Regions from separate parts of the Streptomyces sp. NPDC048462 genome, predicted to be linked through region 2. Evidence: riboswitches for the same ligand, from Rfam matches in the RefSeq annotation. Region 2 holds a riboswitch; each other region holds the start of a gene.
What was found. Region 2 has a riboswitch for cobalamin ahead of ACGFU6_RS01845 (ABC transporter substrate-binding protein). Riboswitches for the same ligand answer to the same signal wherever they lie in the genome.

Region 1: it holds a riboswitch for cobalamin, as region 2 does, so the genes downstream of both, ACGFU6_RS09550 (ABC transporter substrate-binding protein) here and ACGFU6_RS01845 (ABC transporter substrate-binding protein) in region 2, are expected to answer to the same signal.
Region 3: it holds a riboswitch for cobalamin, as region 2 does, so the genes downstream of both, ACGFU6_RS09530 ((2Fe-2S) ferredoxin domain-containing protein) here and ACGFU6_RS01845 (ABC transporter substrate-binding protein) in region 2, are expected to answer to the same signal.
Region 4: it holds a riboswitch for cobalamin, as region 2 does, so the genes downstream of both, ACGFU6_RS36050 (cobalamin biosynthesis protein) here and ACGFU6_RS01845 (ABC transporter substrate-binding protein) in region 2, are expected to answer to the same signal.

The regions. Positions count from the first base shown of each region.
Region 1 is NZ_JBICXG010000004.1:234,009-241,269, reverse strand. It holds partial or broken gene ACGFU6_RS09575 (solute carrier family 23 protein) at 385-1,164, shown strand; gene ACGFU6_RS09570 (uracil-xanthine permease family protein) at 1,238-1,954, shown strand; gene ACGFU6_RS09565 (amidohydrolase family protein) at 1,951-3,267, shown strand; gene ACGFU6_RS09560 (isopenicillin N synthase family dioxygenase) at 3,481-4,467, shown strand; partial or broken gene ACGFU6_RS09555 (solute carrier family 23 protein) at 4,557-5,000, shown strand; cobalamin riboswitch at 5,151-5,293, shown strand; gene ACGFU6_RS09550 (ABC transporter substrate-binding protein) at 5,323-6,390, shown strand; gene ACGFU6_RS09545 (FecCD family ABC transporter permease) at 6,387-7,261, shown strand, end outside.
Region 2 is NZ_JBICXG010000001.1:448,039-455,299, reverse strand. It holds gene ACGFU6_RS01855 (ABC transporter ATP-binding protein) at 1-459, opposite strand, end outside; gene ACGFU6_RS01850 (FecCD family ABC transporter permease) at 456-1,547, opposite strand; gene ACGFU6_RS01845 (ABC transporter substrate-binding protein) at 1,544-2,611, opposite strand; cobalamin riboswitch at 2,647-2,835, opposite strand; gene ACGFU6_RS01840 (beta-ketoacyl-[acyl-carrier-protein] synthase family protein) at 2,907-4,130, opposite strand; gene ACGFU6_RS01835 (acyl carrier protein) at 4,127-4,387, opposite strand; gene ACGFU6_RS01830 (hypothetical protein) at 4,482-4,658, opposite strand; gene ACGFU6_RS01825 (acyl-CoA dehydrogenase) at 4,655-6,565, opposite strand; gene ACGFU6_RS01820 (beta-ketoacyl-[acyl-carrier-protein] synthase family protein) at 6,634-7,261, opposite strand, start outside.
Region 3 is NZ_JBICXG010000004.1:226,081-233,341, reverse strand. It holds gene ACGFU6_RS09540 (ABC transporter ATP-binding protein) at 1-347, shown strand, start outside; gene ACGFU6_RS09535 ((2Fe-2S)-binding protein) at 513-1,208, opposite strand; gene ACGFU6_RS09530 ((2Fe-2S) ferredoxin domain-containing protein) at 1,205-1,597, opposite strand; cobalamin riboswitch at 1,659-1,781, opposite strand; gene ACGFU6_RS09525 (deoxynucleoside kinase) at 1,891-2,556, opposite strand; gene ACGFU6_RS09520 (alkyl/aryl-sulfatase) at 3,142-5,046, opposite strand; partial or broken gene ACGFU6_RS09515 (zinc-binding dehydrogenase) at 5,257-5,592, opposite strand; gene ACGFU6_RS09510 (IS1182 family transposase) at 5,628-7,238, opposite strand.
Region 4 is NZ_JBICXG010000038.1:21,836-29,096, reverse strand. It holds gene ACGFU6_RS36070 (alpha/beta hydrolase) at 1-976, opposite strand, end outside; gene ACGFU6_RS36065 (class II aldolase/adducin family protein) at 1,056-1,787, opposite strand; gene ACGFU6_RS36060 (anion permease) at 2,024-3,310, shown strand; gene ACGFU6_RS36055 (hypothetical protein) at 3,323-3,556, shown strand; cobalamin riboswitch at 3,728-3,861, shown strand; gene ACGFU6_RS36050 (cobalamin biosynthesis protein) at 4,006-5,019, shown strand; gene ACGFU6_RS36045 (cobyric acid synthase) at 5,016-6,665, shown strand; gene ACGFU6_RS36040 (putative cobaltochelatase) at 6,662-7,261, shown strand, end outside.

The DNA.
Region 1 (7,261 bases), on a different contig from region 2:
TTACCCAAAGAGCCCGAAAGCATAGGCCAGGCCGGCGAGAGAAAGGACTCCACCAATAAGGACGAATAGCAGACGATTCCAGGCCTGCATACCTTGCGATAGCGCCTGACTGCCTCCGGCAGATCGGCTGAGCCGCTTGGAAGATACGACAAAAAATCCCGCAAAGATGAATATGAAAAGTCCGACAACGATTCGCATCAGACGCTCCCAAGTATTCGACGTCGCCTCAGCTTTCCCTACGGCCGTGCGCATCGGTCAGCTAGTAGTAATTCTTCTCCCCGCGGGTCATGGAGTTCAGCGTGCCCCCGGTTCCACGGTTGAATCCTGTGTCGACTCCGGCAGTAGACGTGCCTGCCAGGGACGGGCGCTCTGGAGCCGCTCGTGATGTCGGGGATCACCTCGACGCCCACGGAGAGCGTGTCGCAGTCCACGATGGGTCTGAGCCGATGTGGAGCGGGGCGCCATCCGGCTCCGTGCCCGAATTCCCGGCGCAACGCGGGCGAAACACGGTGTCCCTATGGTCGCCCTCACACCGGCCATGGCTGCAACGGCCCGTGTGTGCGGGGCCACTGTCGTGCCCCGGCGCGAACCAGCCGTCTTCCGCCTAGCTTTCAGGGAGGAACGATGGCTGTCGCCGAGCACGCTGTCGCGCCCGCGCAAGGGCCTCACCCCGTGGACGTACGCCCGCCGCTGCGCCGCCTGGTGCCGCTGAGCCTGCAGCACCTGCTCGTCGCCTACGCGGGCATGGCGACCATGCCGCTACTCGTGGGCAGCGCGCTCCATCTGCCCGAGGACCGGATAAGGCTGCTGATCAGTGCCAACCTGCTGGTCAGCGGGCTCGCCACGCTGTTGCAGTCGCTCGGCGTCAAGTGGTTCGGGGCCAGGCTTCCCATCGTCATGGGGTCCACATTCACCGCGATCACGCCCGCCGTGCTGATCGGGAAGGAGCACGGGCTCGCGGCCGTGTTCGGGGCCACGATCGTGTCCGGCCTGGTGACGGTGGCCATCGCGCCGTGGTTCGGGCGATGGCTGCACCTGTTCCCGCCGCTGGTCACCGGGACCGTGATCGCCGTGATCGGGTTCTCGCTCGTGCCGTCCGCGGCAGGACTGATCAACGGCGGCGGCGGCAGCGGCCGCGGGCTCGGGCTCGCCGCCGTGACCGTGCTGCTCGTCGTGGTGGCGGAACTGCTCGCGCCGCCCGCGCTCGCCCGGTTCTCGGTACTCGGTACTCGCCGCGATGACCGCGGGGACCGTAATCGCCGTGCAGTTGGGCCTGTTCGACGGTACGGGCGTCGCGGACGCGCACGTGGTGACCGCTCCCGATCCGACCGCCTTCGGCGCGCCCACGTTCATCGTGCCGGCCGTCGCGGCGATGCTGGTCGTGCAACTGGTGAACATGGTCGAGTCGGTGGGTGACACGCTCGCCGTCGGGCAGATCGTGGAACGCGGCGACGACGCGCCCACCGTGGTAAGGGCGTTGCGTGCGGACGGCGCGGCGACGGTCGTGTCCGGGGCACTCGCCTCGTTCCCCATCGTGACGTTCGGGCAGTCCGTGGGGCTGCTCAGTGTCACACGGGTGCGAAGCCGTCATGTCGTGGCTCTTTCGGGAGCGTTGATGGTGGTGCTCGCCTTCGTCCCGGTGCTCGGCGCGGCCGTCGCCGCCGTGCCGGGACCGGTGCTCGGCGGGGTGTCGCTCGTCATGTTCGGCACGGTCGGCGCGGTGGGCCTGCGCGTCCTGGCCCGCGCCGATCTCACCGACTCGCGGAACCTGCTGACCGTCACCCTCGCCTTCGCGCTCGGCATGATCCCGGTCGGCGCCCCCGACTTCTACGCCCCTCTGCCGTCTTACGCGCGCCCGGTCCTGGACAGCGGTATCGCCGTCACCGGCATCGTCGCCTTCGCCCTGAACCTGCTGTTCCACCACACGCCCCGCCGGAAGGACCTCTCCCGATGACCCTCGACACGATCACGGACGTCACGGTCTTCAGCGGTGGCACCTGGCACGCGGGGATGGACGTGCACCTGGCCGACGGCCGCGTCCGAGCTCTCCTGCCTCACGGCGAACTTCCGCCGGGAGAGATCGTGTTGGACGGCGCCGGGGGGCATCTGACGCCCGGACTCGTGAACACCCATACCCATCTCTTCCAAGCGGGCCTGCGCGGCATCGGCGAAGGACTGCCGCTGCTCGCATGGCTCAGCGCGGTCGGCGAGGAAGCGGCGCTGCTGACGCCCGAGCGGGCGTACGCGACCGCGACGGCCGCCGCCGCGGAGGCGTTGCGCAGCGGCACCACCACGCTCGTCGAGCACATGTGGCCGCACCCGTCGCCCGACGTGCACGACGCCGTGCTGCGCGCGCTGCGCGCCAGCGGGGTGCGGGCCGTGCTGTGCCGAGGCGTCGCCGACCGCGGCGACCTCAGCCGCAAGTGGGGGTTCGACCCGCGCCTGATGCAGCCGCTGGAGGAGGCCCTCTCCCACACGGACGAGCTGATAGCGGCCGCGCACGGCAGCCGGGTCGAGGTCGCAGTGGCGGTGCCCAATCCGCGGTGCCTGACGCCGGACGGGATGAGGGCCGTGCGCGCCTACGCCGACGAGCGGGGCCTGCCCGTCTCGCTGCACCTCCTGGAGACGGCGACCGACGACGTGATGTGCCGTGAGCACGCGGGGGTCGGAGCCGTCGAATATCTGGAGCGGGCCGGCTTCCTGTGGGAGCGGCTGCTCGCGGTGCACTGTGTGGAGCTGGACGCTGCAGGTCGCGCGACGCTGGCGCGGCACGGGGTCGGTGTCTCGTACAACCCGCTCAGCAACATGCGCCTGGGCAGCGGGATCGCTCCCGTGCCCGACATGCTGGCGGCCGGACTGCGGGTCGGGCTCGGTGTCGACGGCGCGGCCAGCAACGACACCCAGGACATCCTGGAGGCGCTGCGCATCGGCGCGTATGTGCAGCGGGCCGCGCACCGCAAGGCCGATCTGTTCGGCTTCCCGGAGATGTTCGCGCTGGCCGCCAACGGCGCGAACCGGGTCCTCGGCCTGGAGGAGCGCCCGGACGGGGTACGGCCCGGGATGCAGGCGGACTTGGTGCTGCACCGCTTCGACCGGGATTACGCGTGCCTTCCCGTACGCGACCCGGGTGCCACCCTGCTGACCTGTGCGGGCAGCAGGACCGTGGCGGCCGTCATGGTCGGCGGGGAGGTCCTGGTGCGCGACGGGGAGCATGTCCGGCTGCCGTCGGCGGAGTTGGCGGCCCGGCTCGGCTTTACGGCCGCGTAACACCGTGAGCCGCGGCGGAAACACGCGCCGGGCAGGCTGAGCACATCGCGTGCGGGTCCCGGGTGACCGGGGCCCGCGCCAGCCCACGGCGCCGGGCCCGCGAAGGGGTCCGCCGCGGCCGTGCCCGCGGGCCTCTGAGAGCCGGCGGTGGGGATCGCAGGGGCGGTGACTGCATCCCGTACACCACGATCGCTTCGAGGAGCGACAGCCGCGATGACCAACACCGCTTACCACCTTGCCGAGCTGGACAAAGAGACCCGCATGGGCGGGGCCGGGACGGAGACCTCCGTCCGGGAGATCCGCCGCATCGACCTCACCGGCTTCGAGCACCGCAAGGCCGCGATCACCGAGGAGCTGTGGGCCGCCGCCACGGACATCGGCTTCTTCCAGCTCGTCAACCACGGCATCGAACAGCCCTCGGTGGACGCCGCGTTCGCCGACGCGGCACGCTTCTTCGCACTGCCGGAGGGGACCAAGGCCCGGCACGGACTGAAGAGGGGCCTCAACTCGGGCTGGGAGTCCATGACCCAGGTCCGCCCGTCGATCGGAACGCCCGACCAGAAGGAGTCCTACCAGCTGACCCGCCCGCACATGGACGGGCTGTGGCCCGACGACGTTCTGCCCGGGTTCCGCGAGCGCACCCTGGCCTTCGAGGCGCAGTGCCGCGACCTTGCCATGCGCGTGCTGTCCTGCTTCGCCGACAGGCTGGGGCTGCCCGACGGGTTCTTCGCCCGCGCCCACCGCCCGGCGAGCGACCAGTACCAGTCGACGCTGCGGATGCTGCACTACTTCGCGGTGCCCGAGGACGCCGAGATCCCCGCCGGTGTGTGGCGGGCGGGCGCGCACACGGACTTCGACTGCCTCACGCTGCTGTTCCAGCGGGACGGGCAGGGCGGGCTTCAGGTGTGCCCTGGCAGGGAGGCCGAAGCGCAGGAGTGGACGCCGGTCGAGCCGGCCGACGACGTGATCACCTGCAATATCGGTGACATGCTGATGCGGTGGAGCGACGACCGGCTGCCGTCGAACTTCCACCGGGTCAAGTCGCCGGGTCCGGGCGACGACAGGGCCGCCCGCCACAGCATCGCGTTCTTCGCACAGGCGGACCGTGACGTGGTGATCGAGGGGCCGGACGGCCGCTATCCGCCGATCACGGCTGCCGACTACATCCAGCAGCGCATCGCCGCCAACTTCAAGCGCTGAGAGAGGTGGGTGACGTGACGACGTCCCCAGGGAGCAGCCGGCCCGGGTCCGGGCGGCTTGCGGTACTCGGGCTGCAGCACGTGCTCGTGATGTACACGGGGTGTGTGACCGTACCGCTGGTGTTCGGCGCGGCGGCCGGCCTCGACGCCTCGACCATCGCCGTGCTCATCAACGCCGATCTGCTCGTCGCGGGCGTCGTCACGATGATCCAGGGAGCCGGGGTCGGCCGGATCCTCGGGGTACGGATGCCGGTGATGGCGGGGGCGGCGTTCACCGCGGTGACGCCGATGATCCTGATCGCCGGGGAGTACGGCATCCAGGCCGTGTACGGATCGATGCTGGCGGCGGGGGTGTTCGGGCTGCTGGTCGCCTACCCGTTCGCGAAGGCCGTGCGGTTCTTCCCGCCGCTGGTGAGCGGTGTGGTGATCACGGTGGTCGACCTCGCGCTGATCGGGGTGGGGGTGAGTCTTGTCGTCGGGAACGACCCGAGGGCGGCCGACTACGCGGCGCCCTCCCGTCTCGCGCTCGCAGCGTTCGTGGTGGTCGTGATCCTGCTCGTGGCCCGGTTCGGCCGGGGCTTCCTCGCCCAGACCGGGCCTCGTTCGCACCGGCGCACGGCGCTCGGCAGCTTGGCGAGGAGTACCAGTGACCCGGCGCCGACCCGGTTTCCTCGTCCATCCGGTCATTACGTACGATCACCAGGTCAAAGCCGCGGCAGGAATCAGGAAGCCGGTGCGAATCCGGCGCGGTCCCGCCACTGTGACCGCGCGTGTCCCACGGGACGTGCGCGGAAGTCAGGTCACTGACCTGCCGCGGGCCCGATCCGAGGAGCGCGGACTCCGCAGGAGGCTTCCCATGCACGACGGTCACAGCCGTCCCCTTTTCTCGCTCTCCCCCTCGCCCGCGGCGTTCGCAGCCCCACGCGGGCGCGGTCCCGCGCGCCTCGCCGCAGCCCTCACCGTGCTGTCGGCGATTGTGCTGACGGCCGGCTGCGGCTCGTCCGGGGCCACCGCCGGCTCCCCGGAGGCGAGCGCCTCGGCGGCGAAGGGCTTCCCCGTCACCATCGACAACTGCGGTGTCAGGACGACGTACACGAAGCCGCCGTCCCGTGCGGTGACCATCCACCAGCATCCGACCGAAGTGATGCTCTCGCTGGGGCTCAAGGACCGGATGGCCGGTACGTCGTACCCCGACTCGGCGATCCTGCCCGCGCTGCGCGAGGACTTCGCGTCGATCCCGCAGCTGTCGAAGGAGGCGCCGTCGTTCGAGAAGGTCCTCGACACCGATCCCGACTTCGTCTACGGCGGGTACGCCAGCGCATTCGCGGAGAAGGAGGGCCGCTCACGCGAGGCGCTCGGGGACGCGGGCATCGACACCTACCTCAACCGGGAGAACTGCGCCGGAAAGAAGGGGGTGACCATCGAGGACACGTACACCGAGATACGCACGATCGGCAAGATCTTCGGCGTCCCCGATCGCGCCGCCACCCTCGTCTCCGAGCTGCGCACCCGCGCCGGCAAGGCGAGCGAGGCCGTGAAGGACGCGCGTGACGTCTCCGTGTTCGTCTACGACAGCGGCGACAAGTCCGCCTTCACGGCCGGCGGCAAGGGCCTGGGCAACGAGCTGATCAGGCTGGCAGGCGGCAAGAACGTCTTCTCCGACCTGGACGACGTGTTCGGCGACGTCTCCTGGGAGCAGGTCGTCGACCGCAAGCCCGACGTCATCGCCATCTACGACTACGCGGGCACCGGCGTCGCGCAGAAGAAGAAGTTCCTGCTCTCCCAGCCCGCCCTCGCCGACGTGCCCGCGATCAGGAACAGGCGTTTCGTGGTGCTGCCGCTGACCGACACCCTCGTCGGTGTCCGCTCGGCGGACGCGGTGGGCGACCTGGCGCGCGGGCTGCACCCGGACAGCTTCAAGTGACCGCGTCCACCGCGGACGCCGGGAACACCGCCTTGGTGAAGCCGCGCCGCCGGGCCGCGTTCGCGCTCACCCTGGCCGGGCTCACGGTGCTACTGGCCGCCTGCTCGACCGCAGGACTCGCTTTCGGCTCGGTGCACGTGCCGCCCGGCCAGGTGTGGGGCATCGTCACCCATGCGCTCGGCGCCGACTGGACGGAACCCACCTGGACCCGGGCGCGGGAGACGATCGTCCTCGACGTGCGCGGGCCCCGCGTCCTGCTCGGCGCGGTCACCGGCGCGGGTCTCGCCGTCGTCGGTACGGCGTTGCAGGCGCTGGTGCGCAATCCGCTCGCCGAGCCGTACCTCCTCGGGGTGTCCTCCGGCGCCTCGCTCGGCGCGGTCTCGGTGATCGTGTTCGGGGTGAGCCTCTTCGGGACGGTGTCCCTGTCGGCGGCCGCGTTCGCCGGGGCACTGGGCGCGCTCGTGCTCGTCTACGCCGCCGCCCGCACCGGCGGCCGCATCACCTCGCTGCGGCTCATCCTGGCCGGGGTCGCGGTGGCGTCAGTGCTCAGCGCGCTGTTGAACCTGCTGCTCCTGACGACGGACAACGGCAACGAGGCGCGCACGGTCCTCGCCTGGACGCTGGGCGGCCTGGGCGGTGTGTCCTGGGGTTCGCTGTGGCTGCCGGGCCTGGCGCTGCTGTTCGGCATCGCCGTCCTCATGGTGCAGTCCCCGAACCTGAACCTGCTGCTCGCCGGCGAGGAGGCCGCCGCCACCATGGGCCTGGACGTCGCCCGTTTCCGGGCCCGGATGTTCGTGCTCGTCTCGCTCGTCACCGGAGTGCTGGTCGCCTCGGCCGGACCGATCGGTTTCGTCGGACTGATGCTGCCGCA
Region 2 (7,261 bases):
CTGGACGCGCTGGCGCTCGCCGCCGGAGAGGGTGTGCCAGGACTGGTCCCGGCGGCCGGTGAGACCGGTCCGCTCCAGGGCCTGGTCCACCGCGCTCTCGTCCTCGGCCGTCGGCGCCGACCAGGCGCGGCGGTGTGGGATACGGCCCAGGCGTACGACGTCCACGACGCTCAGCTCGACCTGGGTGAGCGAGTGCTGGTCGACCACCGCGACCCGCCGGGCGACCGTGCGGCGGCCGATCCGGGCCAGCGGGTCGTCGTCGAGGGTGACCGTGCCCGCGTCCGGCGCGAGGACCCCGGCCAGTATCCGCAGCAGGGTCGACTTCCCCGAGCCGTTCGGGCCGATGAGGCCGACGGTGGCACCGGGCGGCGGGGTCAGCGAGACCCCGTCCAGGATGAGGCGGCCGCCCGCCTCGCGGCTGACCCGGTCGGCCCGCAGCCCGCTGCCGGGCGAGCTCATGCGGTCCGCCGGGTGCGGTAGAGGACGAGCACGAAGGCGGGCACCCCGATCAGGGCGGTGACGACACCCACCGGAACCTCCTGCGGATCGAGGACGGTGCGCGCGAGGGTGTCCACCCAGACCAGGAACACGGCCCCGGCGAGCGCGGTGACGGGCAGCAGCCTGCGGTGCCCGGAGCCGGCGAGCGCGCGGGCCGCGTGCGGCAGCACCAGGCCGACGAAGCCGATGGCGCCGGCCGAGCTGACGAGGGCGGCGGTCAGCAGCGCGGTCGCGCAGAGCAGCACGATCCGGGTGCGCCCGACGTGGACGCCAAGGGTGGCGGCGGCGTCCTGCCCGAAGGCGAAGGCGTCGAGCGTACGGGCGTGGCCCAGGCAGATCAGCAGGGTCACGGCCAGCACGGCGGAGCAGGTCCACACATCGCTCCAGCCGACGCCGCCGAGCGAGCCGAGCAGCCAGAACAGCACCCCGCGGGTCTGCTCGGCGTCGGCGGCGGTCATCACGACGAAGGAGGTGAGCGCGGAGAACAGCTGCATGGCCGCGACTCCCGACAGGACCACCCGGTCGGTGCTGCCGCCGAGGGTGTGGCTCAGCAGCAGGACCAGCGCGAAGGAGCAGAGCGCCCCGATGAACGCACCGGCCGACAGGGACACCGCTCCCCCGCCGACTCCGAGGACGACGACCACGACCGCACCGGTCGACGCCCCGGAGGAGACGCCGAGGACGAACGGGTCCGCGAGCGGGTTGCGCAGCAGCGACTGCATGACGGTGCCGCAGACCGCGAGTCCGGCGCCGCAGACGGCGGCGAGCAGGGTCCTCGGCATGCGCAGGTTCCAGATGATGCCGTCCCGGATCGGGCTGAGCGGCGAATCCCCGAGCCCCAGGTGGGCCGCCACCGTGTCCCGGACGTCTCCGACGGAGATCCGGGCGGGGCCGATGGTGACGGCCACGGCGACGGACAGGACCAGGAGCAGCAGGCCGCCGGCCCACAGGAGTCCCCCGCCGATGCCCCGGACACCGCGACGCCCGCGTTCACCGGCGGCGGGGAGCTCGTGTCCGCTCGCCCGCGCGGCCCGTTCGGTGTCCGTCACCCCGCGAGCCCGAAGGTGCGCAGCCCGGCGGCGACCCGCTCCACGCCCTCGACCGTCCGGATCGACGGGTTCATGGCCTGCCCGCTGAGCAGCACGTAGCGCTTGTGCCGTACGGCGTCCATGTTCTTCGTGGCCGGATTGGACTCCAGGAACGCGATCTTCCGCGAGGCGCTCTCGGCGGTCTGCGACTTGCGGGTCAGATCACCGATGACCAGCACGTCGGGGTTGCGGTCGGCGACCGTCTCCCAGTTGATCTGCGGCCATTCCTCATGGGTGTCGTCGAAGACGTTCTTCGCGCCCAGCTCCCGGGTGATGACGCCGGGCGCCCCGCAACAGCCCGCCAGGTACGGGGACTCGGAGTTGGCGAACCAGTACATCAGGGTGGCGCCGGAGGCGTTGATGCCGTCGGTCGCCTTCCGTACCCGGGCGGTCAGCTCCGCGACGAGCTTCTCGCCTCGCTCCGGGACACCGAACACCTTGGCCATGTCGCGTACTTCGCGGTAGACGCTGTCCATGGTCAGTGCTCCGGTCCTGACCCCGTCGCCGTCCTTGCTGTTGTCCTTGGCGGTGCAGTCGGCGGGCGAGACGTAGGTGGGGACGCCCAGCTTCTCGAACTGTTCCCGGGGGGCGACGCCGCCCTTGGCGAGCGTCGACTCGAAGGACGCGCTGACGAAGTCGGGCTCCTGGTCGAGGACCTTCTCGGACGAGGGACGGTTCTCGGAGATCCGGGGGATGCCGGCGTTGGCCTTCTCCAGGCCCTTCATCACCGGGTCGGTCCAGGTGGCGGTGGCGGCCAGCCGGCCGGCGAGGCCGAGCGAGAGCAGGATCTCGGTGGACCCCTGGTCGACCGGGACGGCGCGGCGCGGGGCCGCTCGCACGGTGACGGTGTGCCCGCAGTTCTTCAGGGTCACCGGATAGCCGTCGGCCCCGGTGGGCCTGTCGGCGGAGCTGTCGCCGCCTGTGCCGCAGGCGGTCAGCAGGAGTGCTGCGGCCGTGAGCAGGGCGGCGGAGCGGGCATGGCCGGCTATGAGCGGCACGAAGTACCTCGGCGTCTCTGGGCCCATGCGCGGGGCCCGCTGTACGGAGTTCCGCGAACCGGTGCCGGACCGCGGGCGCCAGCAGGTCTTCGGACTCGGGTTCGTACGGTCGGGACGCCTTCCCGGGGACCCGTGGGTCTCCCAGTGGCTGTTGGCCCCGCCCGTCCCCCTCACCGCTGCGCGTCAGTTCCGGATTCACACCGGATTCCCTGACCCCTACGTGGAGTTCGACTGGCCCAGGCACGCTACCACGGGGTCCGCGCAGCTCAGCGACGGTACGGCGGGCGGACCGGGCCTGCCCGGCCCGGTCCGCCCCGCGTCCTCAGGGCCGCAGGAGTGCGACCACGGCGTTGTGTCCGCCGAATCCGAAGGAGTGGCTGAGAGCCCGCCGCACGGGCAGCGCCCGTGGCCGCTTGGTCACGCAGTCGATGTCGAACCCGGGCGCGGGCGCGTCCAGGTTGGCGACGGGCGGGACGATTCCGCGCTGGAGCGTCAGGATCGTCAGCCCCGCCTCGATCGCTCCGGCCGCGCCCATGCAGTGGCCGAGCACGCCCTTGGGCGCGGTGACGGGCGGCCGGTGCGGGAAGACCCGGCCGATCAGGGCGGCTTCGGCCGCGTCGTTGCGCGGGGTCGCCGTGCCGTGCGCGTTGATGTGCTCGACGTCCCCGGCCTGCCAGCCCGCGTCGCGCAGCGCGGCCTCGACGGCCGCCTGGGCGATCCGCCCGTCGGGGTGCGGGCTGGTGGGGTGGTGCGCGTCGGTGGTGGCGCCGGTGCCCGCGAGCAACGCGCGTGGCTCGGCGCCCCGGGCCTCGGCGTCGGCCGCGCGCTCCAGCACCATGACGGCGGCGCCCTCCCCCATGACGAGCCCGGCCCGGTCGGCCGCGAAGGGCCGGCTGAGCCGGGACAGGTCCCGGTCCGCGAGGGCGGCCGCGCCGGATCTGGCGAATCCGGTCATGGCGATCGGGAAGAGGGTCGATTCGGTGGCTCCCGCGATGGCCAGGTCGCACTGTCCGGTGACGAGCAGGTCCCGGGCCACGGACAGCGCGGTGATCCCGGACGAGCAGGCGGTACAGGGCGCCAGGCTGGGGCCCGTCGCGCTCATCTCGATCGCGATCTCCGCCGCGGGCATGTTCGGGATGGTGAGCAGGATCCCGGACGGCGAGGTCGCCTCGGGCCCGCGCCGCTCCAGCACCAGGGCCTGATCGGTCAGACCGGCGGATCCGCCGCTGCTGGTGCCGACGACGACCGCGACCCGGCTGCCGTCCCAGCCGCCCGGGTCGAGTCCCGCGTCGGAGACCGCCTCCCGCGCGGCCAGTACCGCGAACTTGGTGTACCTGCCCATGCGGAAGGCGGTACGCCGGCCGATCGCGGCGTCCAGGTCGATGCCCTCGACCGTGCAGGCGAAGTCGATCGCGCATCCTGCGAGCTCGGGAACGATGCGGGCCGGGCTGACGCCGGCGCACACCCCGTCCCAGGTGGACTCGGTGTCGTTGCCGACCGGGGTGATCATTCCCAGACCGGTGACAGCGATGGCCGGCATCTTCATCGGGCCGCACTCACCGGCGCCTCGTCGCCGGCCGCCGCGCGGAGGAACTCCGTGAGCCCGGCGAGGCTGGTGTCCCGGTGCAGCGTGCCCGGATCCAGCTCGACGCCGACGGCCTCCCTGATGACGACGGCGAACTCGGCGACTGCCAGGGAGTCCATGTCCAGGCTGTCCATCGTGGATTCGGGGAGAATCTCGGCCACAGGCACCCTGAAGGTACGGCTGAGTACCTCGGTGATCGTGGGGTGAATCGCGCTCATGGTCTTCCTCTCCATCATGCCCGTCCGGCGGGGGTGTCCCGGGCGGTTCCTCTCACCACCCCGACGCCGAAGTAACTGAGCAGCGTTCCTCCAGTTACGCCTTGCGGCGAACCGATTCGCCTGCGGGTGTCGCCGCCCCCGTGCACCAGCGCGAGAGCACGGCCGCGGTACCCCAGAAGGCCAGCAGTACGGCACCGACGCCGAGGCCCTGGACCACGTCGGCCGCGCGCCGAACGCCCTGCGGTACCGCCAGCTCCGCCGAGCCGCTCATCGCCCGGCTCCGGCGGGTGCCGGGGACCCGCCCGTGTGCCAGGACGCCCCCGGGTCGTCGTACGCCTCGGCGTAGCGGGCTCCGGCGATGGGCCAGTCGGCGAGCACCTCCTCCGGCAGCGCGAACGAGTCGGCGAGCTCGGGCAGGTGGTTCGCCACCGCGGCGACGAGTCGCTCGGTGCGCTCCGTCAGGTCCTCGACCTGGCCGGCCGTGAGGTGGCCGGCGACGAGCAGGTCCCCGCTGTGGTGCTGGACCAGGCGCAGCGCGAACAGCCGGGCCAGCTCGCTCAGCCGCTCGCGGGCAAACCCCTCGGGCAGGCCGTCGACCGCGTCCGCGTACGCCTCGGCCGCCTGCCGGCAGGCATGCGCCTCGACTCCGCGCAGCGCGGGCCCGGACCCCTCGTTCCACCGCCTCAGCGGACCCCCGTGCGGGGCCCGTGCCATGCGGGCGCGGGAACGGGCGAACTGGATCCGCTCCACGTGGGCCAGGAGCCGGCCGAGGAAGCGGAGATCGTCCAGGTCGCCGGTCTGCGGGCCCTCGAGCGCCGCGCCCCAGGCCTCCGGTGCGTCAGGCATCGCGGAGATGACCATCTCGGACGCGGCCTTGGCGTGGATGGCCATGTTGTCGCCCTCGGCGGTGATGGCACCCTCCACCCCGGTGACGAGTTCGCTCATCCCGTTGTTCTCCAGCAGCCCCTGGGCGCCGCACCGTTCCCGGCACTCGACGATCACGGACCGGGCCTGCCAGGTGATCCAGCCCTTGGCGATGTCGACCAGCCGCCCGGCCGCCTCGCGCTCCGGATCCGGCCCGTGTGCCGCCGCCTCCCAGCGGTCCAGGGCCCGCCGGTGCAGCAGGCTCATCGCGAAGACGGTGGCCATGGCCCCGGCGAGCGGGCCGTGGTGGCTGCGGTGGGCGATCACCGGCAGCGGCGGCAGCGCCCGGCCGGCGGAGACGTACCGGTGGCCGGAGTAGCGGACCGCGATGGCGAGGGTGGCGCGGGCGGAGCCGATCGCGCTCGCGCTCATGCAGATGCGGCCCGTGGTGACGCGGCCGATGGAGGCGAGGAACCGGCGTCTGCGCCCGGCGGTGCCGCTGCGGAACACCCCGTCGTCGTCGACCCGTCCCTGCCGGCCGCCGAGCAGCGCCTCGCGCTCCACGAACACCTGGTCGAAGGAGGTCAGGCAGTGGTCGACGGGGCTGCCCATCCGGGCCGGAAGCCGGCGGATCCGCACCCCGGGCAGGGCCTGCGAGGAGTCGGTGAGGGGCACCAGCAGCAGGAAGACCCCGTGGTCGGTGCCCCCGACGAGGAGCCGGGCGGCGACCAGTCCGCTCTTGGGGCCGCCGGCCGGGCTGGTGTTGGGCATGAACTTCTGCGCGCCCAGGTGCGGGGTGTGCAGCACGAATCCGTCCCGGGCGCGGTCGTAGGTGGCCGTGGTCTCGACCGCGGCGGCGTCGTTGCCGTGCGCCACCTCCGTACAGAGAAACGTTCCGATGCGCCGCATCGCGAGGAAGTCCGAGAGATCGCGGGACCGGTCGGCGTCGTGGTCCAGCAGGCTGCCGAGGAAGAGGTTGTAGTGGATCCCCGCGACGGTGGCGAGCGAGGTGTCCACCGGGGCGAGCCATTCGTGCAGCGCGGCCAGGGCGCGCGGGTCGGCGGCCAGCCTGGCGCCGCTGTCCAGCGTGCTGTTGAGGGTGCGCAGCCGTGCGTGGGCGAGGGCGAGCCGTTCGTCGGGGGTGGGGCCGGGCGCGGGCACGGCGGGCCGGCGGAACGCGTCGGTGGCGATGAGCCGCTGCCAGAAGCCGTGCTCCCGGCGGGCGTCGGGGCCCAGAAGCACCGAGGTGAGCCGGTCCGTCGTCCGCTCCGGGCCGGCTGCGGTCACCACGGGGCTGTCGATCGTTGTGGTCATACGAATGGAACGATCAAGAATCGGCCAGGACACCCGAATTCAGGCAATCGCGGCCCTTTCCTTCCTGTTCAGCGGGGTGCCGGGGCCCGCTGGAAGGCGAGGGCCACGTTGTGGCCGCCGAATCCGAAGGAGTGGCTGAGCGCCCGCTCGACGCGCTGCCTGCGGGGTTGCTTGGTCACGCAGTCGAGTCCGGAGTCCGCCGGCGGGGCGTCGAGGTTGGCGATCGGCGGGACGAGGCCGTGTTCCAGGGTCAGTACGGTGGCCACCGCCTCGATCGCACCGCCCGCCGCGAGGGTGTGCCCGATGACGCCCTTGGGTGCGGTCACCGAGGGCCGGTGCGGGAAGACCCGGGCGATCAGCGCGCCCTCCATGGCGTCGTTGAGCGGGGTGGAGGTGCCGTGCGCGTTGATGTGGTCCACCTCGCCGGCGGTCCAGCCCGCCCGTTCCAGTGCCCCCTCGACCGCGCGCTGAGCGCCCCCGCCGTGCGGGTCGGGTGCGGTGGGGTGGTGGGCGTCCGTGGCCGCTCCGGCACCGGCCAGCACCGCGCGCGCCCGCCCGCCGCGGGCCCGTACGTCCGCGGCCCGTTCCAGTACGAGCACGGCCGCGCCCTCGCCCAGGACGAAGCCGTCACGGTCCTCGGCGAACGGCCTCGACGCGCCCGCCGGGTCACCGGTGCGCACCGAGAGCGCCCCCATC
Region 3 (7,261 bases), on a different contig from region 2:
TCGCCCGCGCGCTGGCTCAGGAGCCGTCGCTGCTCGTCCTGGACGAACCGACCAACCACCTCGACATCCGGCACCAGTTGGAGATCCTGGCCGTGCTGCGCCGGCTGCCCGCGACGGTCCTCGTCGCCCTGCACGACCTCAACCTGGCCGCGTACTACTGCGATCGCCTGTTCGTTCTGTGCGACGGCGGTGTCGTCGCGTCCGGTGCTCCGCACGAGGTGCTCACTCCGCGCCTGCTCGCGGAGGTCTACGAGGTGACCGCCGAGGTCGCGGTGCATCCTCGCACGGGCCGTCCCCAGGTGACGTTCCTGCCGGCGGACGTGCCTGTGCCCGACGCGAACCGGTGACCGGGCGTCCTGGGTCAACTGGACGCCGGTGCCGGGGTACGAGCCGCGGCGCCGGATCCGGGACGCCGGGCCCACCGCGACACCGGCTGCCCGCGTCGCGGTGAGCGGATCCCGGGCACGTTCGGCAGCGGGCGGAGCGGGCCCCTGTGGCCTGCTCCGCTCCGGTCACCGGGCCAGGCAGCAGTCACCGCACTTCGCACCGTTCAAGGCCCGGTAGTACAGACAGCAGCTCCGCCGCCGGAACGTCAGCTCGGGGCCGGTGACCTCGCCCGTACCCAACAGCCGCCCCGTCTGAAGGAGTTCCCTGGTCAGCCCGGTGAGCGGTGCCCGCAGGTCGGGCCGGGACCTGAGCAGCTGCGCCGCCGAACCGACCAGCGCGGAAGCCGAGTTACCCGCGAGCAGGCGGGGAGCCACCTTGACGGGCAGGCCCCGCTCCACACCCTCCAGAACACCGTCCGCCTGAGCGCGGACGGCATCGGCGAGCGACGACGCCGGCTGCGGAGCACGGCTGCCCCGAGGCTCGGCCAGCCGGAGCGCCGCACTGTCACCGGCCCATTCCACGGTGGTCGTCTCCGGCACGATCCCGTGCAACAGCGCGCAGGCGAGAACCGGTGACCACAGGCGGGCCGCGAGCCCGAGATGGGCGATGGAGACTCCGACGCGGGCCTCGGCGGTGGCGTAGCGTTCATTGACCGTCCTGGCCCGCGCGCCGAACCCTTCCCGTGTGAGCCCTCCTGCACCGGACCCGGGCCCCCGGGCCGTGTCCAGGACGAAGAATCCGCCCATCCGCGCCACGTCGCGCAGCGCCACGACGACCTCGTGCGCCGGTACCGCGTCCGCCGCGCGCCCACCGCTGGTCATGAGGTCGCCGTCCTCACGCGGCGCGGCGGGTCGATCAGATAGAGGTCGAGGATGCCGGGACGGTCCGCGACACCCGGCCCGCCGGCCCGCACCCAATCCACTATGTCCTCGGTGGCATTGGGGTCGTTGACCAGGCCGAGCCAGACCGGCCGGGCTCCTGCCGCCCGCCCGACGGCAGAAGGCTGTACGACGATGACGTTGGCCTGCTCACAGAGGTCCAGGCAGTCGGAGGTCCGCACCGGGGCGATCTCCCGCAACCGCGCGGTCTGCGCGGGGTGATCGCCCCGCACCTTGACCGTGCCGCAGCAGCAGTCGCGGCACACCACCACCCGGCAGGGGACCGTCCGGTCCGACGTCGGCGCGTTCTCGTCGACTGGCCGCTCAGGCATGCCGCATCCTCCCTCTTGCCGGGGAGTTCCGCCCCGGGGTCCTTCGAGGAGGCGACAGCGTGAGTCTCCTGGCTCTCGGGTCCGTGCTCGTCCCGGCCTTCCCGCCCTCGCGGGGCAGTGGCGCATCGGGATCCGCTCGCCGATCACAGTGGCGGTACCGCACCGGATTCCCACCGGTTTCCTCGGGCCGCCGTCGCCCATGTCCGCAGCCCATCATGTCACCCGCCCCACGGTGGCAGGAGCCCGGCCGGACGGCGTACCGGGACACCTCCGTGCCCGGCCACCGGGCGGCATCAGGGGCGCCGTGACCTCGCCAGCGCCAGGGCGTCAGTGACTTCCCGGACCACGCGCTCCGCGTCCTCGGGGCTGTTGACCACGTCGGTGTCGTTCATGTCGACCACGACGACGTCACTGGCGCGGTAGTGCTCGCGCACCCAGTCGTCGTACCCCGACCACAGCGTCCGGTAGTACCCGACGAGACTCCGGTCCTGTTCGAAATCGCGTCCCCGCAGCCCGATGCGGTGCAGTACCGTCTCGAAGTCCGCCCGGAGATACACCATGAGATCGGGTGCTTTGCGGTAGGGCAGGCCGTCGATCTCGCGCATCATCTCCGCGAGCAGCCCCTCGTACACCCGCATCTCAAGGGAACTGATCCTGCCGAGGTCGTGGTTGACCTTGGCGAAGTACCAGTCCTCGTAGATGGAGCGGTCGAGCACGTTGTCGTCCTGCTTGTACGCGTCTTTGATCGCGGCGAAACGCGTCTGCAGGAAGTAGAGCTGGAGGAGGAAGGGGTACCGCCTCGCCTCTATCTCTTCGGGGCCGGCCGTGTAGAAGAGCGGCAGAATCGGATTGTCCTCCACGCTCTCGTAGAAGACCCTGCTCCCCAGCTCCTTGGCGATCAGTTCGGCGACACTCGTCTTTCCGATCCCGATCATGCCGCCGACGCAGATCACTGCCATACCTCGAATCTTTCTCGGAGTTGCCCATGCCGGAGGGCTGCACAGGATCCAGGGCGTGATGCAGACCCCGTCGATGCTCGCTGCCCCGACGGGGGACGACTTGCCCGAAGAGGCTCCTGTCGCCCATCAGAACGAGCGTCGCGAGCGTCATTTCAGCGTCAGGTATCGCCCGCAACGCACACCCTATGCGCCGGAGCGAAACCTCAGGTCAGTCGTCCTTCTTCACCGGCTCCATGATCGCCGCGCACTCCACGTGATGCGTCATCGCGAAACAGATGCGGGCCGCCGGGCTGCTGGCCCGGCACCGCAGGCGACGGCTCGCAGCCTGACCACCACACCCATGGTGCCCGTCAAAGCGGAACAAGCCCAGTTCAGGGCGGCGCATCCACACCTTGGCCTGTCAGAGGCTCCTCTTGGGGATGGGGCAGTGGACGCCTTCGACGATGTCGACGGCTGAGCGGAACGTCGTGGCGGGGAGTGACTTCACACAGGCGAGGCCGGAGCCGGCCTCAACGTTGGCCGTCAGGTACGCGGCTGAGAGCCGCGAGCCGGTCGCGCCGGCCGCCGGGCGTGAGCACGCCTCATTCAGGGCGTCACGATGTCGAAGTTGGGGTCGAACGTGTCGATGAGCTCGGCCAGCGCCGGCAGAACGGTGCCGTCGCCGTCGAGGCGGATTTTCCCGGACTCGGCGAGCGTGGCCGCGCTCGCCGGGTTCAGCAGAACACTCACCAGGGCCGCCTTGGTTCCCGTGACGGTGAGCTGCGTGTCGGGGGACGCGCCGCGGCGGGCGTTGAGGACGCCGCGCGCGACCCACATCGTCCATGTCTCGTCGCTGTCCTTGAAGGAGAAGTCGATGCGCAGGTCGGCCTCTGCGGCTTTGTCGCCGATCAGGTGGACGGCGGCGTAGTCGAAGAGGATGTCGATGGGCATGGCGAAGATCGTGTCGGGGCTGGCCGTGGCGAATGTGGCGGGCTGGACACCCTCGCGCAGTTCCCTGGCCGCGGTGAGGAAGATGCCGCGCCACTGCGGTCCCTCGGCCTGGTAGCCCATCTGCTCGTACGCGTCGGCCTGGAGGTCGCGGGCCGCCCGGTTGTCCGGCTGCGCGAAGACGAGAGTGTGCAGGATCTGGGCCGCCCAGCGGTAGTCGCCCGCGTCGAGGGCCCGCTGCCCCTCGGCCATGACCTGGTCCGCGCCGATCAGGTCGACGAAGCGGCGGGCCGACTCGGTCGGCGGGTGGGGGTGGAGGGAGACGGGGTCGCCGTCCCACATGCCGAGTTCCTTGGTGAACACCGCGCGGACGTCGTGGTGCAGCGTGCCGTGGTAGCCGCGGTTGAACCACTTGCGGCCCAGCTCCGCCGGCAGCTCGATGACTTCGGCTGCCTCCAGGGGCGTGTATCCCTTGTTCGCGAGGCGCAGCGCCTGGTCGTGGATGTACTTGTAGGTGTCGCGCTGTGACGCCAGGAAGGAGGTCACCGCTTCGTTCTCCCACACCGGCCAGGTGTGCGGGCCGTAATGCACCTGTGCCTCGTCGCCCCAGCGCTCCAGCGTCTCGTCGAGGTAGCGGGCGAAGTTGCGGGCGTCACGGGTGCGGGCACCGCGCAGGGTCTGGATGTTGTGGAGCGAGTGGTTGGCGTTCTCGGCGCAGGTGAGGGCGGCCAGCTGCGGGATCCAGATGTGCATCTCCTCCGGGGCCTCGGTGTCCGGGGCGTAGAGGAACTCGAATTCGAGGCCGCCCAGGTCGCGTTTGGCGCCGGTCTCGGTGATCGGGTCCGTGGGCGAGATGTACGAGACCGTCACCCCCGGCACGGTCGTGATGCCGATGCCGCAGGTCACGCAGCCGGTGGCGGAGTAGTCGAGCAGGCTGTCGAAGGCGTACGACGCCCGGCGGGACATCGCGTTGCCCGCGATCACGTTCTCGCCGATAGCGTGCTTGTCGAAGGAGGCAATGGTGCCCGGGGCGATGATCGGCACCTTGCCGGACGCGACGTCCTTTGCGCTGACGACACCCTTGACTCCGCCGTAGTGGTCGATGTGGGTGTGCGTGTAAATGACGGCGGCCACCGGCTTGTCGCTGACGTGCTCGCGGATCATGGCCATGCCCTGCGTGGCCGCCTCGACCGAAGCCATGCAGTCGACGATCACCAGTCCGGTGTCGCCCTCGACGACGGTGAGGTTCGCGATGTCGTTGTTGCGCACCTGGTAGATGCCGTCGACGACCTTGTACAGGCCACCCTTGCGGATGAGCTGCGACTGGCGCCACAGACTCGGGTTCACCGTGTCGGGGGCCGGGGCGTCGTCGGCGATGTAGTCGAACCGGCTCGCGTCGAAGATGACGCGGCCGTCGGCCGCGTACAATCTGTCGGGGAACGGGGCGATGAACCCGCGGTCGTTGTCGGCGAAGTCCTGCCGGTCGTCCATGGCGTAGCGGGCGGCGGCTGCACGGTTGGCTCTTGCGGTTGCGGGCGTCGCGTCCTTGGGCGTGCGGGCCATGACAGCTCCTCGTGCCCGCGGCGGCCGGGGCCCGCCCGTTCAGGGCGCCGGAGTGCAGTGGGCCAGTTCGTCGGCTGACAGCCACGCTCCCCGTGGGCGCTGTGGGCCGCGAGGCGGGTCAGCTGTTCGAGTGAACGGCGCGGGTCCTGCGGGCAAGGGCCGTGCGGTGCGCCGCGGTCGCGTCCGGCCGCCCGGCCCCCTGCGGCGACGTCACCCGGCGATGTCGATGACGGTGCGCAGCGCCTCACCGGTGTGCATCTGCCGGATCGCCTCGTTGATGTCCGTGAGCGGGACATGGTGCGTGATCATGGAGTCGAGGTCGATGCGGCCCGCGCGCCACAGGTCGATGATCGTCGCGTAGGTGCGCCGGATGTCGTCGCCCCCGTAGAACGAGGGCAGGATCGCCTTCTCGCTCATGACCAGCTCCGCCATGCTGATGTCGGGCAGGTCGGTGCGGGATCCGGCGCCGACCAGGCAGACCGTGCCGCCGAGGCGGGTCGCGTCGTACGCGGCGCGCAGGGTGGCGGATTTCCCGACGGCCTCGAAGCTTGACTCTGTCGGGGATCTTGGAGCTGTCGAGGTCAGGTGCCCAGGGTTCGCCAGGATTTCGGTCGGGGTAGCTCGCGCTGGTCGAGGTAGTTCTGGAAGGCAGTCGGTCGGCGGGGTGCGGATGCGTCCTCGGCCGGTGGCAGTCTGCTGAGGCGCTCGATGTTGACGGCGATGGCGGTCAGGACGTGCTGGATGTGGGCCTTTCCCTGCCCTCGGTAGCGACAGCGCCGCATGCCGTGGCCGTGGGCAAACTCGTTGACCGTGCCCTCCACTCCGGAGCGGACCGCATAGCGAGCCTTCCACTCGGACGTCTGCTGCTCGGTACGGACGCGAAGTTGCAGGTCGCGGAGCTCTCGCGGGGGAAAGCCCACAGTGCGGGCGCTGTCGGCGGTGCTCGTGCACCGAGCACGGGCCGGGCAGGGCCGGCACTGACTCTTGGTGACCCTGGCCACGATCAGCGGGGCCGCGGTGGGCGAGGAGGTCGGATAGGGGCCGTGCCAGCCCGCGCTGACCTGCCCCTGAGGGCAGGTGACCTGCTCACGGTCGTAGTCGATGTGGAAGTCGTCCCGGGCGAAGCCCTCGCCTCGGCGGTGCTGGCGGGTGGGGTTGCCCGGCAGTGGTCCGGTGACGGTGACCTGGTGTTCACGGGCGGCTTGTTCCAGGTGGGGCAGGGAGGTGTAGCCGCTGTCGACGAGGTGCTCGGCGGGCAGCAGGCCGCGACGGGCCAGGCGCGTGTGGATGCCGGGCAGGACCTTGCTGTCGTGTGTGGTGGCCGCGGTGGTGGCCACGTCCGTGATCACGTTGGGGCCGGGGGCACAGGTCTCGGTCAGGTGAGCGGAGAACCCCTTCCAGCTGATGATGTGTCCATGGCGTGCATAGCGGGCCGAGGTGTCGTAGGGCGAGACGACCGCCCGGGACGAGGGCGGCAGCCCGGGCCCGCCTTCCGTCTCGGCGGTGCGACAGCGCAGGTGTCCTGCGGCGTCATGGTGGTAGTTCTGCACGATGATCTGGCGCAGGGCCTGGACGCGAGGGCCGGACGTGCGGTCCGCTCCGTGCTGGTAGAGGTGTTCCAGGAGCCGGACGGCATCGTTTCCGGTGGCAAGGATCCTGGTCTTGGGCTTAGTGGGGTTCTTGCCCAGGCGGACTGGCCGCCCGTAGCGGCGTCCCCAGTCCTCGTCGACCAGTTCGTCCAGCAGGTGAGGGGCTGTGCCGGCGACTTCTTCGAGTGCGGCGCGGACCGCCTCGGTGATCAGCTCCAGGCGGGTCAGGTCGCGCACCGCGGCCAGGACGTGGGTGGAGTCGGTGCGCTGCGTGGTGCGCTCGCGTACCAGTCCGGCCTCCTTGAGGCGGGCCAGCGCGAGGTCGAGGAGTCGGTCAGCACGGTCATCTTCGGCGAGACGGTCGCGGAAATCGGCCAGCACGCTGTGGTGGAAGCCGGGGTCGTCCAGCTCCATGGCCATCGCGTACTTGAAGTCGATGCGGCAGCGGACCGCCTCGGCCGCCTGCCGGTCCGACAGGCCGAGCAGGAACTGCAGCACACAGACGGTGGCCAGTTGGGCAGGCGAGAGACCCGGGCGTCCGTCACGCGGGTACCAGTCGGCGAAGTCCTCGTCGCACCACAGCCCGTCCAGTCGATCGCGCACCCATATCGCCGTCGTACCACCTG
Region 4 (7,261 bases), on a different contig from region 2:
CCAGGGTGTCGTCGGGGCCGTGGAAGATCAGAGTGGGGACGTGCAGGGTCCGGGGCAGCGAGGTGTCCAGGAGCCGGGCACCGCTCAGCCCGGTCTGCCCCTGGGCGGCCCGGACGGCGAGCGGCCGCAGGGCGGACGGCACCCCTCGGGCGGCGGCCAGGGCGCGCAGGGTGGTGGCCCAGTCCATGACCGGGGAGTCGAGGACGAGGCCGCAGATCCGGTCCCGGAGAGCGGAGTTGGCGGACGCGTGGAGCGCCATGGAGGCGCCGGTCGACCAGCCGTGCAGCACGACCTTCTCGGCGCCGTAGCGGACCGCGAAGCGGATGGCCGCGTCCAGGTCGCGCCATTCGGACTCCCCGAGGTGGCTGAGCCCGTCCGGGGAGCGCGGTGCTCCGGCGTCGCCACGGTAGGCGAGGTCGAGCACCGGCAGCTGCTGTCCGTTCAGGAAGGGGAGCAGGTTCAGGGGGTGTTCCCGGGTGGTGCCGATGCCGTGCGCGGTGATGACCCAGGTGTCGCGTGCGCCGGGCACGAACCAGGCGGGCAGGGCGCCGAGTTCGCCGGTGATCTCGACCTCGCGGTGTCCGAGGCCGAGGGCCGCGGTGGGGTCGCCGCTGTACACCTCGGGTGTGATGCGGACCTTGTCCCCGGGGCGCAGGGTGCCGTGGCTGACGCGCTCCAGCCGGCGCACGACGGTGTCGGCGGCCTGGTGGGCCTGCTCGATGACCGGGCCGACGACGGCGTGGACGTCGTCACCGGCCAGCCCGTAGGTGCCGGGGCGCAGCGCGGCGAAGGAACGGGTCAGGGTGACCTGTCCCGCCGCCGTCGCGTGCACGGTGAGTCTGCGGTCGGCGGGGAACGGACGGCCGGACGGCGCCCCGAGGGCGGCGTCGCCGGCGTACCGGCCGGCCGCGACCGCTGCCGCACCGGCGCCGATGAGGGAGGTGACGACTGCTGCCGTCGCTGTAACCGGGCGCACGCCCTCAGTCTCATGGGCACCCGCGCACTCGGCCAGCGGGCGGGGGCCGTCCGGGCCGAGGCCGCCCGCCCCGGCGGCCTCAGCCCGGCTGCCCGTACCCCTTCAGCGCCTCCCGGACATCGCTCAGCTGGTCCGGGGTGAGCAGGGCCGGGGAGCGGCCGGGGACGGCGCTCGCGGCGAGCCAGAGGCGGCACAGCCATTCGAGCTGGGCGGTGCGGTCGTACGCCTCGTCGAGGGTTGCTCCGTAGGTGACGGTCCCGTGGTTGCCGAGCAGGCAGCCGGTGCGGTCCCGCAGGGCGGCCAGCATGTTCGCGGCGAGTTCGTCGGTGCCGTACCGGGCATAGGCGGCGACCCGGACGGGACCGCCCAGCAGTGCGGCCGCGTAGTGGATCGGCGGGACTTCGGCGACGAGCGTGGAGACGGCCGTGGCGTGCACCGCGTGGGTGTGCACGACGGCGGCCGCCGTCGTGTTCCGGTAGACCGCGAGATGGAGCGGGAGTTCGCTGGTCGGGGCCAGCTCGCCGAGGACCTGGTTGCCCTCCAGATCGACGCCGACCGCGTCCTGGGGGCGGAGCCGGTCGTACGGCACGCCGCTCGGGGTGACCAGGACGGTGCCGCCCACTCGCGCCGACACGTTGCCCGAGGTGCCGACGACCAGTCCGTCGGCCGCCGTCCGGCGGGCGGTGGCGACGACCGCGCCCCAGGCCCGCCCGATGTCCCCGGACAGCCGGACGTCCCCGGCCCGTCCGGTGCCCGCGGTTTGTCCGACGCCCACGGCTTGTTCGACCGGACCCTGTCGCTGATCGCTCATACGAAGATCCTTTCCACTGATGAGCGGCCCATGTTTCTGCCCTGTTTCCGGAGGCCGGCCGGACCCGGATTCCGGGCCCACACGGCCCGGCGCCCGTCCCGCCCTGTCGGACCACGGCCAAACGGGGCATCGCCACTCCGATTGGAGTCACCGCAACGCCCTGTTCAGTTCATCTTCCGTTCACCCGGGTTGCCTACGTTCCACGTGCCACTGACGTCGAACGATTGCCTGGGTAAATGGAACACATCACGCTGCTGCTCGCGATTGTGATCGTGACAGCTCTAGTGTTCGATTTCACGAACGGTTTCCACGACACCGCCAACGCGATGGCGACCACCATCTCGACCGGCGCACTCAAACCCAAGACAGCGGTGGCGATGTCCGCCGTTCTCAACCTCGTCGGCGCGTTCCTGTCGGTGGAGGTCGCCAAGACGATCTCCGGCGGGATCATCAACGAGAACGGCCTCAGAACCGAGGTCATCTTCGCGGCGCTCGTCGGCGCCATCCTGTGGAATCTGCTGACCTGGCTGGTCGGGCTGCCGTCCAGCTCCTCGCACGCCCTCTTCGGCGGTCTGATCGGCGCCGCGGTGATGTCCGCGGGCTGGTCCTCGGTCGACGGCGGCACCGTCGTCACCAAGGTGCTGCTCCCCGCGGTCGCCGCCCCGTTCGTCGCCGGTCTGGCCGCACTGCTGGCCACCAGGCTGACCTACCGGATCGGCGGGAAGATCCGTAACGACGCCCAGGAGAAGGCGACCGCCAAGGGCTACCGGGCCGGGCAGATCGCCTCCGCCGGGCTGGTCTCGCTCGCCCACGGCACCAATGACGCGCAGAAGACCATGGGCATCATCACGCTGGCCCTGGTCACCGGCGGGGTGCTCTCCCCCGGTGCGAACCCGCCGGTCTGGGTCATCGTCAGCGCCGGTCTGGCCATCGCGCTCGGCACCTACCTGGGCGGCTGGCGCATCATCCGCACCATGGGCAGCGGCCTCACCGAGCTCAAGCCGCCGCAGGGCTTCGCCGCCCAGACCAGTGCGGCCACGGTCATCCTGGCCTCCTCGCACCTCGGCTTCTCCCTCTCCACCACCCAGTCCTGCTCGGGTGCGGTGATGGGCGCCGGCCTCGGCCGCCGGGGCGGTGTGGTCCGCTGGTCCACCGCCACCCGGATGTTCGTCGCCTGGGGTCTGACGCTGCCCGCCGCGGGTCTGGTCGGCGCGGGGGCGGAGTTCCTCACCAAGCAGGGCACCTGGGGCGTCGTGCTCGTCGCCCTGCTGCTGGTCGCGGGCTCCGGAGCGATCTGGGTCCTGTCCCGCCGCAAGCCGGTCGGCCAGGACGACGTCGGGCCCGGCGGCCAGAACGGCGCAACGGCCGGCGGGAACGCCGAACCCGCCGGGGTCGTCACCACCGCCATCGCGGCCGTCAGCCCGCCGCCCACCGCGGCCCAGGCCCAGCATGACCTCAAGACCACCATCCCGGCCCCGGCCGGGCCCGTAGCCGCCGACCCGGCACGACCTGCCACGGTGTAAGGAAGATCCTCCATGAACATCGACTGGGCAGCCCTCGGCACCGTCTTCGGCGTCTCTCTCGTCGCCACCGTCGCGCTGGTGGGCCTCTTCACCCTGGGCATCGTCGGCCTCTCCCGGCAGGCCGAGGCGGCCGCACCGGGCGGTCAGGCCGGCGGGTCCCTGATGCTCGCCCGCGCGGGCGCGTACGCCTGCTTCGGGCTGTGCGCGGCGGCGGTGGCCTACGGCATCTACATGATCGTCGCCTGAGCCGCAGTCCCCGACCCACCGCACCTGAACCATCCGCCGTATCGGGCCGGCCGCACCTCGCGTGCGGCCGGCCCGATGTGGGTCTCAGCACACTGCGCCGCCGCAGGTCAACGGTAGGTTGACTGGCGTTCGCGGAGCGTGGTGGACTGCCGGAGCCATTACGGCGACAGCAGAGGAAGCCGGTGCGAATCCGGCGCGGTCCCGCCACTGTCACCGGGGAGCAGTCCCCCACCACCGGAAGTCACGGTCCACGCCAAGTGGGCTGGAAGACCGGGGGTACTGCGGATCCGGGAGCCAGGAGACTCTGGTCGCCGATCACGTCGAACCAGGGCGCGGACCCTGAGTGAGGACATATCGCCATGCCCGGCCGCCGTGCGTCCGTATCCCTGTCTCCCCCGCCGCCAGCTGCCCGCACCAAGGGCGTCCGAGGCGCGACGGCCGGCTGAACCGTGCGTGCCGATCGCATCTTCGCGTACGGCGCCACGGCCGGTCTGATCGGTGATCTGCTGCTCGGTGACCCCCGCCGGGGACATCCGGTCGCCGCCTTCGGGCGGGCCGCGGCAGGCATCGAACGCCGCCTGTGGCGCGACCACCGCGGGTGGGGCGCGCTGCACACCCTGGTCTGCGCCGGAGGCACCGCCGGAGGCGCGGCACTGGCCGCCCGTGCGCTGCGCCGCCGTCCCGCCGCGTCCGTGGCCCTGACCGCCGCCGCCACCTGGTCCGTCGTCGGCGGTACGTCGCTCGGGCGCGAGGCCCGGTCCATCGGCGGCGCGCTGGCCGCCGGCGACCTCGAACTGGCCCGCGAGCGGCTGCCCCGCCTGTGCGGCCGTGACCCGCAGTCCCTGGACGGACCGCAGATCGCCCGTGCCGTGGTGGAGTCCGTCGCCGAGAACACCTCCGACGCCGTGGTCGGCGCACTGGTGTGGGGCGCGCTGGGCGGGGTCCCCGGGCTCGTCGGCTTCCGGGCCGCCAACACCCTGGACGCGATGGTCGGGCACAGGTCGCCCCGCCATCTGCGTTACGGCTGGGCCTCGGCCCGCCTCGACGACCTCGTGGGCTGGCCCGGCGCCCGGCTGACCGCGCTGCTCGCGGTCGCCGCCGGGGGACGGCCCCGGGGTGCGCTGCGGGCCTGGCGTACGGACGCCCACCGGCACCCGAGCCCCAACGCGGGCCCGGTGGAAGCCTCGTTCGCGGGCGCGCTGGGCGTACGGCTCGGCGGCACCCTCGCCTACGGCGGCCGGGTCGAGCACCGCCCCGTACTCAACGGCGCCGCCGGCCGGGCGGTGGGGACGAAGGACATCGAACGCGCCGTACGGCTCTCGCGCCGGATCGGCGTGCTGGCCCTCGGTGTGAGCGTGGCGGCCCGGCTGGGCGCGGGCGCCGCGGCACGGCGGATCACCTCGACGCGCGGTCCGGGCACACCTGCCCCGGGTGCGCGCACCTCAGGACGGAGACCGACATGAGCGGCGGACTGCTGGTCGCCGGGACCACATCGGACGCGGGCAAGAGCGTCGTCACGGCGGGCATCTGCCGCTGGCTGGTGCGCCAGGGGGTGAAGGTCGCGCCGTTCAAGGCGCAGAACATGTCACTCAACTCCTTCGTCACCCGCGAGGGCGCCGAGATCGGCCGGGCCCAGGCCATGCAGGCCCAGGCCGCCCGGGTGGAGCCGACCGCGCTGATGAACCCGGTGCTGCTCAAGCCCGGCGGCGACCGCTCCAGCCAGGTCGTCCTGATGGGGCGCGCGGTCGGTGAGATGAGCGCCCGCGGCTACCACGGCGGCAGGCAGGAGCAGTTGCTGTCCACCGTCGTGGACTGCCTGGAGCAGCTCCGGTCCACGTATGACGCGGTGATCTGCGAGGGGGCGGGCAGTCCGGCGGAGATCAACCTCCGGCGCACCGACATCGTGAACATGGGCATCGCACGGGCGGCCCGCTTCCCGGTGGTGGTCGTCGGGGACATCGACCGCGGCGGGGTCTTCGCCTCGTTCTTCGGTACGACGGCGCTGCTCGCCGCCGAGGACCAGGAACTGATCGCCGGCTACCTGGTCAACAAGTTCCGCGGTGACGTGTCACTGCTGGAGCCGGGCCTGGACATGCTGTTCGGTCTCACCGGGCGGCCCACGTACGGAGTGCTGCCGTTCGCCCACGGCCTCGGCATCGACGAGGAGGACGGGCTGCGGGTCTCGCTGCGCGGCACCGTGCGCGAGTCCGTCGTCGCGCCCCCGCACGGCGAGGACGTCCTGCGCGTCGCCGTGTGCGCGGTGCCCCTGATGTCGAACTTCACCGACGTCGACGCGCTGGCCGCCGAACCCGGCGTCGTGGTGCGGTTCGTGGACCGTCCCGAGGAGCTGTCCGACGCCGATCTCGTCATCGTGCCCGGCACCCGGGGCACGGTGAAGGCGCTGGCCTGGCTGCGCGAGCGCGGCCTTGCCGACGCGCTGCTGCGGCGCGCCGCCGAGGGCCGCCCGGTCCTCGGCATCTGCGGCGGCTACCAGATCCTCGGCGAACACATCGAGGACGAGGTGGAGTCGCGCGCCGGACAGGTCGACGCGCTCGGCCTGCTCCCCGTACGCGTGCGGTTCGACCGCGAGAAGACCCTCGCCCGGCCGGTCGGCGAGGCGCTCGGCGCCCCCGTCGAGGGGTACGAGATCCACCACGGCGTCGCGGACGTGCGCGGCGGCGAGCCGTTCCTCACCGACGCACGGGGGCGGCGCCTGGACGGCTGCCGGTCCGGCGCGGTGTGGGGCACCCACTGGCACGGCTCGCTGGAGAGCGACGCGTTCCGCCGCCGCTTCCTGGCCGAGGTCGCGCGGGCCGCGGGGCGCCGCTTCGTCCCCGCCCCCGGCACCTGTTTCGCCGCACTGCGCGAGGAGCAGCTCGACCGCCTCGGTGACCTCATCGAGGAACACGCCGACACCGACGCGCTGTGGCGGCTCATCGAGTCGGGCGCTCCCGCCGGACTCCCCTTCATCCCGCCGGGAGCGCCCCCGCTCCCCGGGAGCCCGGCCGTGCGGGGACCCCGCACACCGGTCCCCGCCCCGCAGCCGCCACCGGGGCCCGAACGCCCGTCGGAACCGCTGGAAACCGCCGCCACCAAGGAGGCCCTGTGAGTACGCCGTACCCCTTCACCGCCATCGTCGGGCAGGACGATCTCCGGCTCGGCCTGCTGCTCAACGCCGTCTCGCCGGCCGTCGGCGGGGTGCTGGTGCGGGGCGAGAAGGGCACCGCCAAGTCCACCGCCGTGCGCGCGCTGGCCGCGCTGATGCCGGAGGTGTCCGTCGTCCCGGGGTGCCGGTTCTCCTGCGACCCCGCATCGCCCGACCCGGCGTGTCCCGACGGCCCGCACGAGCCGGCGCCCGGCGCGTCACGGGCGGCGCGGACGGTCGAGCTGCCCGTCGGCGCGTCCGAGGACCGGCTCGTCGGGGCCCTGGACATCGAACGGGCGCTGGCCGAGGGCGTGAAGGCCTTCGAGCCGGGGCTCCTCGCGGACGCCCACCGCGGCATCCTGTACGTGGACGAGGTCAACCTCCTCCACGACCACCTGGTCGACCTGCTGCTGGACGCGGCCGCCATGGGCGCCTCGTACGTGGAGCGCGAAGGCGTCTCCGTACGGCATGCCGCGCGCTTCCTGCTCGTCGGGACGATGAACCCGGAGGAGGGCGAGCTCAGGCCCCAGCTCCTGGACCGGTTCGGGCTGACCGTCGAG